2 regions of the Arthrobacter sp. zg-Y1143 genome follow, and region 1 is predicted to be linked to the other one. Evidence: riboswitches for the same ligand, from Rfam matches in the RefSeq annotation. Region 1 holds a riboswitch; the other holds the start of a gene.

Evidence for each region. A riboswitch is a leader RNA that binds a small molecule or an ion and turns the genes downstream of it on or off. The one in region 1 is predicted to bind cyclic di-AMP.
Region 2: linked by a shared signal. The riboswitch ahead of QNN98_RS08350 (C40 family peptidase) and the one ahead of QNN98_RS10990 (M23 family metallopeptidase) in region 1 are both predicted to bind cyclic di-AMP.

What each region holds. Positions count from the first base shown of each region.
Region 1 covers NZ_JASKLW010000009.1:75,060-79,468, reverse strand. The annotation lists gene QNN98_RS11000 (NlpC/P60 family protein) at 1-354, opposite strand, end outside; gene QNN98_RS10995 (NlpC/P60 family protein) at 377-1,186, opposite strand; cyclic di-AMP (ydaO/yuaA leader) riboswitch at 1,190-1,348, opposite strand; gene QNN98_RS10990 (M23 family metallopeptidase) at 1,474-2,238, opposite strand; cyclic di-AMP (ydaO/yuaA leader) riboswitch at 2,242-2,436, opposite strand; gene QNN98_RS10985 (iron-dependent transcriptional repressor DtxR) at 2,527-3,225, opposite strand; gene serC (phosphoserine transaminase) at 3,440-4,409, shown strand, end outside.
Region 2 covers NZ_JASKLW010000005.1:376,028-380,436, forward strand. The annotation lists gene QNN98_RS08340 (ATP-binding protein) at 1-814, shown strand, start outside; gene QNN98_RS08345 (response regulator) at 811-1,485, shown strand; gene QNN98_RS08350 (C40 family peptidase) at 1,638-2,537, opposite strand; cyclic di-AMP (ydaO/yuaA leader) riboswitch at 2,542-2,691, opposite strand; gene QNN98_RS08355 (MFS transporter) at 3,127-4,347, shown strand; gene ligD (non-homologous end-joining DNA ligase) at 4,394-4,409, shown strand, end outside.

The sequences.
Region 1 (4,409 bases):
CTGAACCTGGAGAGCGGTCTGCGCCTCTTCCACCACAGGGGCTGCCGGAGCCGGCGCGGGAGTGGTGCCCGCAATGCCTTCGAACTCAAAGTGAAGTACAGCTTCTGCAGACACTTTGTCGAGCTTTGCTGCCGTGAGATCCAGGGTGCTCGTCTGGACATCCCGCAGGGGCTCCGTGCCGGAAGCATTGGCGGCCACACCGGTGGTGAGGACCAAGCCTGAGGCAGCTGCGATAACGGCAGCCTGGCGGCCAACCGTTCCTGCGTTTGCACTGACCGCACCTGCAAGGGCGTTCAGCGTGCTGGTGCGTTCAACCGGCGCCCGGTGGCGGGCGCGCTCAATTGTCGAGGTCATGATTGTTCTCGAAGACCAGGGCTTAGGAGACGCGGACGAAGCTGTAGCCGTGCAGGTCGGAGAGGCTGTGCAGACCGGTGTTCATACCGTTCAGACCGCCGCTGATGACCTGTCCGTTGCCCACGTAGATGGCGACGTGGGTAGCACTGATGACCAGGTCACCGGGAGCGGGGCTGCCAACAACGGTGCCGTACTGGAAGAACTGGCCGGGAGCCAGGTCGCCGACGGACTTGCCGACGGAGCGCAGGGCCTTCTCGACCATGGCGGTGCAATCCTGTGCCACGCCGATCTGGCTGTATGCCGAGGCCACGAGGCCGGCGGCCACATTGCCCGGAGCTACGGCGTCAGCGGCCGGTGCTGCGGGAGTGGAGGATGCGGTCTGTACTGCGCCGTTTGCAACAGGTGCGGCAACACGGGAAGCAGCGGCACGCTGGGTTGCTGCTGCCTGCTGGGTTGCTGCTGCCTGCTGGGCCTGGGCCTCAGCAGCTGCTGCGGCTGCGGCTTCTTCAGCTGCTACCTGTGCGCGGTATTCTTCGCCGGAGATGGAGCTGGGTGCTTCCATGACCGCAAGCTTTACGTCCGCGTCCGCATTAGCCTTGACTGTCCCGGCTACAACATTCAGCGGGGTGGATTCGAGTGCCTGGCGGTCCATGCTGACGGACGCTGCCTGTGCAGGGAGTCCTGCAGCCAGCACGAGGCCGGATGCTGCCACAACGACGGCGGCCTGACGGCCTACCATGCCTGCGTTGCTGCTGACTGCCTTGGAAAGTGCAGTAATCGGGTTGGTCTGAACGGTGGCTGCGCGACGGCGGCCATGAGCGTGTGATGACACAGGTTTGCCTCTCCCAATTGCCTACGAGGTGAGCTGTCGGATTCGGATGGGAGTCACCCGGTTGCCAGGCCTAAAGCCATTTGCAACTTAACCCCAAGGGCTTCTTGCGAAACCCGAAATTGGTTCCCCCGCCTCTGCCATGCGATTCTGCGAACGGACTTCAAACAGTGGCAGAGCTAGGCGATCTGTTCGAAGGTGCCCGATCTTTGGCCAATCGGGCACGAGGACGAGCGTACAGCAACATTTGCGCTATGTCACGTTCCGGTCACGAAATGATATTCGTGCGGTTACAACCAGTTCAGCGGGTCCACTACTTCACCGTTAACCATGACCTCGAAATGCAGGTGGCAACCCGTGGAAGAGCCCGTTGTTCCGCTTGCTCCCACCAGGTTTCCACGCTTGATTTCGCTGCCTACCGACACGGAAATGGCGGATAGGTGGTTATAGGTGGTTTCGACCCCGTTGCCGTGGTCAATGACAACGCGGTTGCCGCCGCCGTAGGGGTGCCAGCCGGCGAAGACCACTTTTCCGGAAGCAGCTGCGTTTACTGCGGTGCCGCAGGTGGCGGCGAAATCCTGGCCGTTATGCATTTCCCCGGTTTCGCCCGTAATGGGGCTGACGCGGTGGCCGAATCCCGATGTCTCCACCAGCGCGGAATCCAGCGGGGTGGACAGCGTGCCCTTAGCGGCCGCGGGGACCGTGTGGGACCCTGCTGCCACGCCGACGGAAGCCAGCTTGGCGTCCGGGTCATAGCTGCTGCTCAACCCGGCGCGGGCAAATCCGATGTTCGCGTTGGCATCCGCGGAAACCGGTGTGTCGGCCGAAACCGGCTGCGGCTGGACGGGATCGTCAGCGGCCGCGGAGGTGGGCAGCGCTGCGGTGAGGATCAGGCCTGATGTGGCGGCGGTGATGGCCACCTTTTGGGCGGCGCCACCCATGGACAGGGTTTTTGTTTCAACCCGCCTGCGCCCGGAGGGCGGGGAGCTGCGCCGGCGGGCGGGCGCAACAGGGGCAGCCGCACGGCGGCGCCCCGAAGCAGCATGCTTCGACAAGTGTTTCCCTCTCTTGGAACGCCTGCGAAGTTAGCTGTCGGATTCGAGTAGAGAAACTCGGCCCTCGGCTCACCGCCGGCACTGCGTGCTTCTATGCACGTTTTGCCGCCGGCCTCCGGAAGGCTTCACCCCAAGGCAGTTCTACTGCCGGAAATTGGGTCCTCCGCCCCTGCCTGACGAGTTTGGTGCTCCGGTCCGTTGGCAGGGCTCGGCGGACAGACCGGATAACGATGGTGTTTCAACGTCGGAATTCACTATAGGGTAAATGTCCCAAAAGTAACCATTCCGTTACCCGGCGTGTGCCACAAAAACGTGTGCGGCCACTTCTGCCGGCAATTCAAGCGCTCCTTCGATGCCGGGGACACGCACGGAAATATAGCCGCCTACGACTTCGGCGGTGATTTCCGCACCGGGGCGCAGCCCGGCTTCATCCAGCTGGGACAGCAGCTCCGGCTCCACCTGGATGGGTTCGGCCAGCCGCAGGAGGGTCAGCTTGGACCCTGTCTCTACGGCAGCCACGGCAGAGACCAGGTCATGCACGCCCTGGTGGAAGACCGGTGCCGGCTCTCCGCCGATGCCCTCGAGGCCTGGAATCGGATTGCCGTAAGGGGATTCCGTGGGATGTCCCAGCAGCTCATACAGCCGGCGCTCCACGCGCTCACTCATCACGTGTTCCCACCGGCAGGCCTCGTCGTGGACGTAGGCCCAGTCCAGGCCGATAACGTCCGAGAGCAGCCGCTCCGCGAGCCGGTGCTTGCGCATCACCTCGGTAGCGCGCCGGCGGCCCAGTTCCGTCAGTTCGAGCCGGCGGGTTCCCGCCACCACCACGAGGCCGTCACGCTCCATCCGGCCAACGGTCTGGGACACGGTGGGGCCTGAGTGCCTCAGCCGCTCGGCAATACGCGCCCGCAGCGCCACAATGTTCTCTTCTTCCAGCTCCAGGATGGTCCTGAGATACATCTCAGTTGTGTCAATGAGATCCGTCATGACGGGCCGCTCCTAGTAGAAGGCAAGAGGACAGCGGCAAAACGCGCTGCCCGGGTCTACGCCAACACGTTAGCCTACCGGCCGGACCCCCCGAAAATTGCGGGCTTCCCGCCACACATCCCTGTGGCGGCGGTCATAAACCGTCCGAAAGAAAGCGGTGCGGCAGAATGGAAATGCAGACGCGCTTTCCTTTCGACACGCTTGGAGCGACACAATGGGTGACACCGCCGCACTGAAGATTCCCGCTGAACTCCTCCCGCAGGACGGCCGCTTTGGTGCCGGGCCGTCCAAAGTACGTCCGGAACAGATGGCGGCGCTGGAACGTGCCGGCACCGGGCTTCTGGGCACCTCCCACCGCCAGGCACCCGTACGGAACCTCGTGGGCAGCATCCGCGAGGGACTGGCCGAGCTGTTCTCCGCTCCGGAGGGCTACGAGGTAGTTCTGGGCGTGGGCGGCTCCACTGCTTTCTGGGACGTCGCCGCTTTCGGCTTGGTTCAGGAGAAGGCCCAGCACCTGTCCTTCGGTGAGTTCGGCTCCAAGTTTGCGGCGGCTACCAATAAAGCGCCGTTCCTCTCGGCGTCGAGCATCATCACGGCTGAACCGGGCACCCGTCCGGAACCGGCGGCTGAAGCGGGGGTGGATGTCTATGCTTGGCCGCAGAACGAAACGTCCACCGGCGTTGCCGCTCCGGTGCGCCGGGTGGACGGTTCCGACGACGGCGCCCTGGTGCTGATCGACGCGACCTCGGCTGCCGGCGGCCTGGACGTGGACCTGGCGCAGTCCGATGTGTACTACTTCGCCCCCCAGAAGAACTTCGCGTCAGACGGCGGCTTGTGGCTGGGCGTGTTCTCCCCCGCTGCGCTGGAACGCTCCGCGCGGATCAATGCCGGAGACCGCTGGATCCCGGATTTCCTCAACCTGCAGACCGCCGTGGACAACTCGCGGCTGAACCAGACCTACAACACGCCGTCGTTGTCCACGCTGGTGACCCTCAACGCCCAGATTGACTGGCTGAACGGCAACGGCGGGCTGGCGTTCGCCGCCGGCCGCACCGCGGAATCTGCCGGACGGATCTATTCGTGGGCCGAACAGTCCGCCGTTGCCACCCCGTTCGTGGCCCGCCCGGAGGACCGTTCCAACGTTATTGCCACCATCGATTTCGCAGCGGACATCGACGCCGCCG
Region 2 (4,409 bases), on a different contig from region 1:
CCGCCGGCTGCTGGCGGTCATCACCGCGCAGCTGGAGGCAGCACTGGAGCACCGGGAACTGACCGAAACCGCGCGCGGCCTCGGCTCGCTGGCCGAAGCCGACAAGGTTCGCACGGCCCTGCTGGCCGCCGTCGGGCATGACCTGCGCCGGCCGCTGACCGCCGCCACTGCCGCCGTCACGGGCCTGCGCGCTACAGACGTCACCTGGTCCGAACAGGACCGGAACGAACTGCTGGCCACGGCGGAAGAGTCCCTTGCCTCGCTGTCCGGCCTGGTCACGAGCCTGCTGGACGTCAGCCGGCTCCAGGCCGGGGTGGTGGGCGTGAGCCTGGCACCGGTGGACGTGGCCGACGCGGTGCTGCCGGCACTGGAGGAGCTGGAACTGGGCCCCGCCGAAGTCGAGCTGGAAATTCCCTCCGTCCAGCGCACCGTCACAGCTGACCCGGTGCTGCTGCAGCGGGTGCTGGTGAACCTGCTGGCAAATGCAATGCGTTTCAGTCCGGAGGGCAGCAAGACGGTGCTGTCCGTCAGCGAGTTTGCCGGCCGGGTGGAAATCCGCGTCATAGACTCGGGTCCCGGTGTTCCCGAACAGCGGAAGGGGGAAATATTTGTTCCCTTCCAGCGGCTGGGGGACACGGATAACTCCACCGGACTGGGGCTTGGCCTGGCACTGGCAAAAGGATTTACGGAAGGAATGGGCGGAACACTGGAAACCGAAGACACCCCCGGCGGCGGGCTGACCATGGTCCTCTCGCTGCCGGCTGCAGCACGGGTTTCCATCCCGGGACGGTCCAATCGGGCGGTGGCGGGATGAAGATTCTGATAGCGGACGACGACGTCCAGATCCTGCGCGCCCTGCGCATCACCCTGGGCGCGTACGGGTACGAGGTAGTGACGGCTGAAAGCGGCAGCGCTGCCATCCGGAAGGCGGTGGACACGCATCCGGACCTGCTGGTCCTGGACCTGGGAATGCCCGGACTCAGCGGGATGGACGTTATTGAAGCGGTCCGCGGGTGGAGTGCGGTGCCCATCCTGGTGGTGTCAGGCCGGGTGGACCCGGCAGACAAAGTCCGCGCCCTGGACCTGGGGGCTGACGACTATGTGACCAAGCCGTTTTCCACCGAGGAGCTGCTGGCCCGGATCCGTGCCCTTTCCCGCCGGGTGCCGGCCGCCGCCGGGCCCAGCGAGATCACGTTCGGCGCGGTCCGCGTGGACCTGGCCGCCCGGCGGATCGCCCGCCTCAAGGACGGCGCCGACGTCCGGCTGACGCCTACCGAGTGGCGCTTCCTCTCCGAACTGCTGGCCCATCCCGGGATGCTGGTGACCCAGCAGACCCTGCTGCACAACGTGTGGGGTCCCGGAACAACGGACTCCGGCTACCTGCGCCTGTACATCGGCCAGCTGCGGCGGAAGCTGGAGGCCGATCCGGCCAGTCCCGCCCACCTGCTGACCGAACACGGCATGGGATACCGGTTTGTGCCCTGACGGCCCGCTCCGGTCCGCGGGATTCCACAAGGGCCGGGGCAGATAACGTCAAGGACACTTAACAACAGAGCGTCCGTTCCCGGGAAGGGAACGGACGCTTTGTTTGGTCAGCGGACTAACGCCTGCCGGCCGTGCGATAGGGCGGTGAAGCCTTATGCGCGGTAGAACACGGGGCCGGAGCCGACGTTGACGGACTGGACTACGGTCTGGTTGCCGTTCCAGCCGCTGTGGATGGCTTCGCCGTTGCCTACGTAGATGGCAATGTGGGCCAGGCCCATGCCGCCGTCGGCGTAGTAGACCATGTCGCCGGGCTCCGGGGTGGAGACCTGGGTGCCGTATGCCGCCAGCTGGGCGGGAGCAAGGTCGCCTACGGAGTGGCCGGCGGCGCGGAGCGCAACCTCAACCAGCACGGTGCAGTCCTGGGCTGCGCCCAGCTGCGAGTAGGCCGAGGCCAGCATGATGGCGTTGGTGCCGCCCACCGGTGCAGCGGCCGGAGACGGAGTCACGGAGGTGGCCTGCGTGCTGATCACACCGGTGTTGGCGGCAGCGGCCTGGACCGGAGCGGCGTAAGCCTCGGTGGAGTAGGACGCGGCAGCGTAGCTGAGCTCGGGGGCAGCAGCAGCGCCGTCACCGGACAAGGTCACAACGTCACCGGGGTAGATGACGGAGGCCATGGACAGGCCGTTGAGGGAGAGGATGTTCTCCAGGCTCGTACCGTAGGTGCTGGCGATGGCACCGAGGGTGTCACCGGCAACTACGGTGTGGGTGGAAGCGGCCGCCGGAGCGGCCACGGGAGCAGCCTCAACCACGGGGGCGGCAACCGGAGCAGCCGGAGCGGCCGGTGCCGTGGTCTGGGTGGGTGTGTAGTTGTCGTTGGCCACAACGCCGGCGGAGGCCGGTGCGGCCATACCGAGCATCAGGCCCGAACCTGCGGCGACAACGGCCGCGGTGCTGCCGATGGTCCGTCCGCGGGTAGCGGTGGCCAGTGAGATGGTGGACCATACGCCGGTGGTCTCGGCGCGGTGGCGTCCCTGGGACTTGTTGAAAGACATGTAGATAACCTCTCCCGATACCTGCGAGGTGAGCTGTCGGATGCGGATGGGAGTCACCCGGCCGACCGGACTGAATCCGGTTTGGCTTAACCCCAAGGATTCAAGGAACCCGTAATTGGTTCCCCCGCCTCTGCCGTGGTGGTGCGTTCTGTGGACCCCGGACCAGCGGCAGAGCTAGGTAACAAGCCCGGGGGAGCCGCATCAGAAAGCGGCATGCGTTCAACCATACGAGACGGTTACGGTTGGATAACCATTTAGTGATCAGCTTCTCTGGAGGGTGTGAGTGGCGCCGCTGTGTGCTAGGCGCAGGAAATTACTTTGCTCCTGTTTAGTCACTCTGGCACCGGAAATTCCGGGCCGTTCAGTCTCGGTCCGGCTGCTGCGGGGCCGCATCCGGGTGGCGGTGGGCCCGGGAAGTGATACATGTGTGGTTCCTGATGCCCCTGATGGCTTTTCCACTACCCCGCAGTCCTGTGGCCTTCGTCGCTTTTTCCTTCCGCAGCAGCCCGGGCGCCCGTGTCCGCGCGTAAGATCGTTAGGTCGCCTTCCAATCGGTGGCGGCGCGTATCGGAGAAAACAGGAGAACGCAGTGGCTGGCAGCGGTCAGAAATTATGGACCAAGGGATTTGTGCTGGCGATCATCACCAATCTGTTCCTCTCAATGGTGTTCTACCTGCTGATGACCAGCATGGCCCTGTATGCCGTTGAGGAATTCACGGCCTCGGACAGCGCCGGCGGCTTCGCATCCGGTTCCTTTGTTATCGGCGCCCTGCTGGCCCGGGTTTTCGCGGGCAAGTTCCTCGACTTTGTCGGACGGCGCCGGCTGCTGATTGTCAGCCTGGCCGTCTTCGTTGTGGCCGCACTCCTGTACATCCCGGCGGACAGCCTGGCCCTGCTGCTTACCGTGCGGATCATCCACGGTGCAGCGTTCGGCGCGGCCAGCACGAGCCTTTCCGCGTCCGTGATGGGGCTAATCCCGATCAACCGGCGCGGGGAAGGCACCGGCTACTTCGGCATTTCGACCACACTGGCCACCGCCGTCGGGCCGTTCCTCGCCGTCATGCTGGTGGATTCGGTGAGCTACCGCGCCCTCTTCCTGGTCACCACCGCCTGCGCCGCGGTCGCACTTGTCCTGTCCCTGGTGCTGCGCCTGCCCGAGCGCACGCCCACGCCGGAGGAACAGAAGAACAAGTGGCGGATGCACCTGACGGACATCATTGATCCCGGAGCCTTGTCCATTGCCTCCGTAATGTTCATAGCCGGCGCCGCCTACGCGGGGGTCCTGTCCTTCCTGAACTCCTACGCCCAGTCCGAGGGCCTGGTCCTAGGTGCCAGCCTCTTCTTTGTGGTCTATGCCGCGGTGGTGCTGGTGTCCCGGCTCTTTGTGGGACGCATCCAGGACCGCCACGGCGACAATGCCGTGATTTACCCGACTCTGGTGTCCTTCGCCGCCGGCCTGGCCCTGCTTGCCTACGCACCCAACAACGCCGTGCTGGCCGTGGCCGGGATCTTCCTGGGCTTCGGATTCGGCGCCCTGATGCCGTGCGCCCAGGCGATCGCCGTCAGCATGGCACCGGCGCACCGGATCGGTCTGGCCACCTCCACGTTCTTCATCCTCATGGACGCAGGCATTGGCGTGGGGCCGCTGCTGCTGGGCATGCTCCTGCCGGTTACCGGGTACCACGGAATGTACTGGGTGCTGGCCGCCGTCGTGCTGGCATCCACCGTGCTGTACCACTTTGTGCACGGCCGCAAGAATGTCCGCCCCGGCACACCGGTGGATCCCAAGCTGGGCGTTCCTGCCGCCTGACACGGTAACCTCGTGGATCAAAGGTCCTTAGAGGGGAAGCAGGCCCATGGCACGTGAGGAAA